2 linked regions of the Pseudobacteriovorax antillogorgiicola genome follow. The protein of the gene in region 2 binds, or shares a complex with, the protein of the main gene of each other region. Links are inferred from orthologs where the notes say so. Each region holds a gene or a part of one and is shown on either strand. Other genes may lie near its edges. The genes, in order: sufU and B9N89_RS06960.

What was found.
Region 1: the proteins of B9N89_RS06960 (region 2) and sufU are in contact, whole or in part, in a solved structure (PDB 5XT5), measured with the Bacillus subtilis proteins. The link is inferred for Pseudobacteriovorax antillogorgiicola from one-to-one orthologs.

The regions. Positions count from the first base shown.
Region 1 is NZ_FWZT01000014.1:130,768-134,090, reverse strand. What follows is about bases 274-3,272. They hold sufU (Fe-S cluster assembly sulfur transfer protein SufU), read right to left. Parts: upstream 2,000-3,272; coding sequence 1,547-1,999; downstream 274-1,546. Other genes in these bases: sufD (Fe-S cluster assembly protein SufD), read right to left, coding at 1,989-3,269; B9N89_RS18185 (NifU family protein), read right to left, coding at 975-1,538; B9N89_RS18190 (hypothetical protein), read left to right, coding at 692-898; B9N89_RS18195 (S41 family peptidase), read right to left, coding at 274-546. Also shown: more of B9N89_RS18195, read right to left, coding at 1-273; Fe-S cluster assembly ATPase SufC, read right to left, coding at 3,288-3,323. UniProt on the Bacillus subtilis protein: Part of the SUF-like system that mediates the biosynthesis of iron-sulfur (Fe-S) clusters. Acts as a sulfurtransferase and thus transfers sulfur from SufS to SufB.
Region 2 is NZ_FWZT01000004.1:189,894-193,200, reverse strand. What follows is about bases 1-2,983. They hold B9N89_RS06960 (aminotransferase class V-fold PLP-dependent enzyme), read right to left. Parts: upstream 2,111-2,983; coding sequence 890-2,110; downstream 1-889. Other genes in these bases: B9N89_RS06955 (hybrid sensor histidine kinase/response regulator), read left to right, coding at 2,525-2,983; B9N89_RS06965 (Rieske (2Fe-2S) protein), read right to left, coding at 566-880; B9N89_RS06970 (type B 50S ribosomal protein L31), read right to left, coding at 28-270. Outside these bases: more of B9N89_RS06955, read left to right, coding at 2,984-3,307. UniProt on the Bacillus subtilis protein: Type II cysteine desulfurase that acts as the initial step in the SUF-like Fe-S cluster assembly pathway.

The sequences.
Region 1 (3,323 bases), on a different replicon or contig from region 2:
ATATTGCTGAAGATCTCTCGTTATAAGGTCAATCGGCTCGCCATCCAAAGCAAAGATCTGATCGCCAATCTCAAGAACTTCCTCAAGATCTGAATCCATGCCTGTGATGATGTACTTTTGATCGACGTGATGGATTTGAAAGCCTAGATGCACCGTAGGCAATTCCAATAGGGGCAAGACTTGGAGGTGGGTATCCTGGAAGGATGCCACCACCTGTCTCACTCGGTCCAGAAACCAAAGGTTGCTAACCGCTCGATAGAACGACTTTTCCGTATTGGGGTAATCGCGCTCTCGGTCCCGAGCCTTTCGGAAAAGCCCCTCGATGTCGAGACCTAACCTCTCTTGCTTAATATCGATCAAAGCGTACTTCGTTTCGATCGCTTTTTGGATCGTAGCAAGACTATCCAAACGCTGGTCGAGCTTGTAATAGAAGAATATTTCGTTGTCTATGGGTCGGACTTGATTTCGTTTGTCAAGCAACGACAGAGTCAACAAGGTCAGCAAAAGGGATGAAATCAAGACCGCGAAAGTCATGGATCTTGTCATCACGGCCTGCTCATAATACGTCTTGATGACAGAATTTTTAGGACTTTCTGTCTAGAATGTCAACATCTATATATATTTTTTTGACATATGGTCGTTTTTTCCATAAGATCGGGAGGAATTGATAGTAATAATGATGGTTTAATATATGAAAAACACCACAAATTTAGCTTATTACAGCCAAAGCGTGCACGACTACACGGTTCTCGTTCGCTTTGAAGAGCTTATGAAGCACCAGCAAAAAAAGCAGATCATCAAGGCTAGCCTCATCGCACTTGCCTTCATAGGCTTGGGTGGCGCCACAATTTTACTGGCACTTACAGTTCAAAACTTGATTAATGGTTTACTTCTCTAAGCTATGGGAGGGGGCCAAATTCCACGGCGTTGCCTATCGAATGCCGCGGAGTCGGTGTTGTTGGTCAGGCTTGAACCTAGTGAGTTTCGAGCATGATAGGAATCACTTCAAGTTCGGGATCGTACTCGTCCCGTAATACACTCTGGATCGCTGATAGAGTGCCCGTTGCAGCACTCGGGCAGGAGCCACAAGCACCCTCGTAACGAATCGTAAGCAGGTGACCATCTAGATCGAGAACCTCTAAGTCTCCACCATCCCCTTGCAGAGCTGGTCTGATGGTGCGATCCAAGATTTCTTCAATCTGAAGAATTTCCGTTGGGAGACCCTTCCTTCTATTGTGTTCAGCACTTTCAAAGTCAGGATCGTGCTGGGGTAGAAGATTAATAATCACTTTCTTGGCTTGTTCCACTAAATCATCCCAAGCAATGTTACCACTTTGTGTGATTGTGACCACATTCTCAAAGAAGTGAATTTGGGTCACCTCAGGCAGTTGAAACAAGGCTAGAGCTAAGGGCACATGAGTACATTCATCAACGCCGTTAAAACTGACTTTGCCGCGGGCCTTGACGTCAAAGTTACAAATAATTTTCTTGGCATAAGGATTGGGTGTTGCCCGAACCATAGTCTTAATTAAATCCATGCCCCACCTCACTCTGTTGAAACAGTTTCTTGATTGCCTAGCAGCGCCGACTGAAAGGTCCGCCAAGGTAAAGTTAAACACTTCAGCCGAGTTGGGAACTTCTTTAATGCCTGCAATGGCTTAAATGCACCTAGGTGCTCTGGTAAAGACCATTCGCTAGCAAAACGATCGAGATCCTCAATCATCTGCTTTGCTTCATCACGTGTCTTGCCTGTTAGCTCAGTTGTTAGCAATGATGCTGTGCCCTTGCAGATTGCACAGGACTCACCATCAAATGATGCCTTTTCAACCCTATCTTTCTCCGACAATCGGAGATAGACACGAATTGTGTCACCACACAACTTGTTGCGACCTTCAGCGCGCAACTGCGCCTCCGCATCTTCACCGAAGTTGCGAGGCTGCCTCGCGTGCTCTAGGAGCACTTTCTGGTAGAGGTCGTTGTTGTGCTCTTCAGATACCATCGGTAAACTCTTTCTTGAGAGTTAACTCAAACTCTTGCCGCACAAACTCGTCTGTTATGCCTTGAATGGTTTCATTCAGAAAGCCTATCGCCAGCATTTTGCGGGCGAGATCTTGCCTGATACCGCGACTCTCCAGGTAGAATAATTCATCATCGGCCATTCGCCCCACAGTCGCACCATGGGCGCATTTAACATCATCAGCGTCGATCTCCATCTGTGGTTTCGTATCGACTTCCACACCTTCACTAAGAAGCAAGTTTTTATTCAGCTGCTGGGCATTAGTTTGCTGCGCATCTCTTCGAATCAATACCTTACCATTAAATACAGCGCGGCTTTTGTCCTTGAGCACCCCTTTATAGAGCTGACTTGATTCGCAGTTGGGACTAATGTGGTCCACAACAGTTTGGTTATCGACATGTTGGTTACCCCGTGTCGCATAGAGCCCATCCAATTGTACCGAAGCACCAGGCTCTTTGAGTTTGACTTGTAGATCGTTGCGAGCCAGGCTTGCTCCCAAAGTGAAACTAAAGGTCTCAAAACGGGAGTCTCGCATCTGCTCAACTTCGGTGTGGTCCACATGAACCGAGTTTGATCCCAGATTCTGAAACTTATAGAGCTTCACCCGGCTATTCGCCTGAGCTGTGACGTGAATTTGGATGTTATTGAGTAGAGGTCGCTGTCGATCACCTACGTGTAGCTCACGAACCGTCAGAGCTGATGAGGGTTCAGCATCGACGAATATCGTAGGGCTACTAAGAAGTTCTTCGTCTTGACCCTGATCGCTATAAATAAACACCAAGTCAACAATCGAGGCGATTGCTTGGTTACGCTTTGCTGAAATAACCAGTCCTTCGTTAAGCAAAGCCGTATTCGCAGCTTGAAAAGCATTTCTGAATTCCGAAACACTTTTCAGCTTATTTACAAATTCAGCTTCCGACCAAGCGTCGTTTAAAGATTTGATTTCAAGGCCTGATGGAGCATCTTTGATATTAGATTGACTCGGGACAAAGCGTCCATTGTGAAAGACCAGTCGTAGACACTTTTCATCAGCATGATAGAAGGTACCCAAACTAGCAGCTTCCTCTAAATTTGAAGCTAGAGCGTAGGGCTTATCGATCATTTTCTTGGCGCTAGTGTATTTCCACTCTTCATCTTTTCGAGTCGGCACACCTAGAGACCGAAGCGCTGAAAGAGACTCTTCGCCCTTTTTAAGCAACCAATCTGGTCTGTGGCTTAGGGTTTGAAAGGCCTGTTCAACAAGTGTATTCATGCGTATCCCTTTCCGACCTTAATTTAAAAGCCAGTCGTAGCCTTTTTCCTCGAT
Region 2 (3,307 bases):
AGCCTTAAACGGCTGGTACTTGGAGGCTTACTTGTTGTACTTGCGACGGAACTTTTCGATACGTCCAGCAGTATCCACAAGCTTCTGCTTACCCGTGTAGAATGGGTGAGATGCAGACGAGATTTCAACGTTGATCACGGGATACTCGTTACCATCTTCCCACTTAACAGTTTCACTTGATTTCTTAGTAGAGCGGGTTAGGAACGAAAAATCGGAAGCGATATCTTTAAATACTACGAACCCGTACTCTGGATGAATGTCTTTTTTCATTTTACTCACAACTCCTAGTTTCAGACGACCTGAGATCGGATTACCTATCAGTACCGTCCTACAAAGTCAATAAATACCATCGGGAATTAATCACAAATCTTGAGTCATTGCAACAGCTTGAATTAAAATATTAGCGAACCAGATGCAGCCATTTTGACATAACTTGAAATCTGAGGCTAAATACCTGGAATAACTGAAGGTGCTAAGGGTCTCGGTCGGGTTTTATCATAACTAACAGAGAAAGCAAGCTGACCCTAATAGTGATTTAAGACTAGGGAAACCCGAATCTCTATTACTATGGACCCACTTCAACCATGACCACACCACTTTCCACTTTACAAGGAAATGCCTTCAACGGGGCAGTCGCCGGAGCACAAAGCACCTTGCCATCTGCTGCACAAAACTTAGCTCCATGGGCGAAGCAAATGATTTCACCATCTTGAATTTGGCCAAAGTCAGACAGCGGAATATCCTGATGGGAGCATCGGTCTTGAAAGGCACTAACCTTGTCGTCAGACTTAACCACGACTATGGCTTGGGCAGGCAGCTCGAATCGTTGGAGAACGTCGCTCTGCAGCTCATCAAACTTACATATATTGTACCAAGTCATAGGAGCCCTCTAGCAGAAAAGTTTTTCAGCCTTCCGGAAGGCCTTAATAAATGCATCAACATCATCGTCGTTGTTATATACATAAGGGGACATCCGCGAGGTTGCACTAACTCCGAGAGCTTCCATCAATGGCTGCGCACAGTGATGCCCCGCTCTGATGCAGACTTGTTCAGAATCGCAAATGGAAGCAAGGTCGTGGGGATGAATTTGTTCGTGATAGAAGGTCACCACTCCAACCCAGTCATCAGCAACCTTACTGAAGAGCCTCACCCCCTTGGCTTCAGATAAGACTTCAATAGCCCTTGCTCCAAGCCTACGATCGTGCTCCAAAGCAGCCTCTTTATCGATAGCCATCACAAACCTAAGCGCTTCTCCTAGCCCTACAAAACCGGCAATGTTCGGAGTTCCTGCCTCGAACTTGCTAGGGAGAGTGTTCCATGTTGATCCCTTAAGGCTCACTGTCTCAATCATATCTCCACCGCCCTGATATGGGGGCATATCGTTCAAAAGATTCTCACGACCGTAGAGAACTCCAGTGCCTGTAGGTGCCATCACCTTGTGACCACTAAATGCATAGAAATCGCAATCTAGGTCTTTCATATCTAGTGTCAGATGCGGTGCACCTTGGGCACCATCGATAAACGTCACAGCTCCGACTTTCTTAGCTAACGCAATGACAGATTTAACGGGATGAATGATACCAAGAACATTGGAAACATGGCCCATGGCTACCAGCTTAGTTTTACCTGAGATTAACGAGGCTGCAACATCAAGATCGAGTCTGTAATCACTTGTCAGGGGAATATATTTGATGGTGGCCCCTGCTTTCTCGGCTGCGATTTGCCAAGGAACCATGTTTGAATGGTGCTCAGCGACCGTTAGGACAATCTCATCACCTTCTTTAAGGTTCTTCCCGCACCAAGAACTTGCTACTAGATTCACGCTATCAGTCGTACCCTTAGTGAAAATAACTTCTTGCTCTTTGACACCACCTAGAAACTCAGCCACCGTCTTCCGGCTTGCTTCAAATGCAGCTGTCGCTGTTTCACTCAGCTTATAGATACCACGATGGACGTTAGCATTTTCTGATTCGTAGTAAGATTTGATTCTATCAATGACACACTTAGGTTTTTGACTACTTGCAGCTGAGTCTAGATACGCCAATGCTGGCTTGGACTGGGTAATAATAGGAAATTGTTCGCGGATGGATGCTATTGATGCCGATACCATGAGTTCCTCTTAAGGTGCAAATTGACGGGCAAGTAAATCCTGACCAAAATGATAAACTATTTTATGGTCGTATTAGACTTACGTTTTTTTTGCGGAAAAAACAAATGAAACCTATGCGATGCCTCACGCCACAAGACAGCGAGGAACCAGCATCGCTAGCTCTCCACAAGAGCTCCTGGGGAGAGCTAGCGATGTGCAGGTGAGCATGATTCCAATAACACATGGTTATGGTTAGTTAAAACTATCAGTCTGACTCCCGGTCAATTATAACAAAACCTCTCCCAGGCAAGCTGTCCTCAGCGAAGAGCAGAGAAGACAAACCTCACCGTGTTAACCACTTACAGCTAGATACTCAAGCTATCTGAAAAAAAGACGAGAGGGAAGCAGCCCATTAACATGGGGTACGAGGTAACTGTGAAGATCCTTATCATTGATGACGACCCAGAAGATCGACGCATCCTGCGGCACTGCTTGCAAGAAAGCGAAGCATCGGCTCGTGTTACCGAGGCAGCCAACCTCAAGGACGGGGTCAGCACAGCACTTCGAGAAAATCCAGACTGTATTTTCCTCGACCATCGCTTTCCTGGCGAAACCTCTGGCATCGAAATATTCCGAGAACTTCGAAAAGCAAACCTGTTCTGCCCTATCATCGCAACCTCAGGGGATAGTGGGATGTCATCGCGCCAGAGGTACATCCAGGAAGGGGCTATCGAGTTCGTCTTGAAAGATATGATCTCTCCTGAGTCATTGCCTATTATTCTACACAACGCCATCGATAAGGCTGAGATTGCTCGGAAGCTTAGAATTCAACAAGAAATCAATCAGAAGTTTACCAATCAATTAACTCACGACATCCGAAGCCCATTGATCAACATTCGATCCCTTGCAGAACTGATCTTAGAATCGGAAACTCCAAAGCGCGAGGATGTCGAGGCTATCCGTGATATGGCTCGTAACACGATCGTCATGTTTGAAAATATCCTAAAAATGGTTCGCGATAGCGGCAAGATCACACTCGATTTAAACACCGAACGGGACATCGCCAGTTTTCTTGAGTCAGAGGCAAATGCCTTCGCCAGTCAGGCCAATCGAAAGGGTATTCACTACAAGTTTGCCATCGAAAAGCCAGAAGGTCTGATCGCTTTTGATTCTGCTACCCTTGCCATCGTTATTCACAACCTGATTTCAAACGCCATG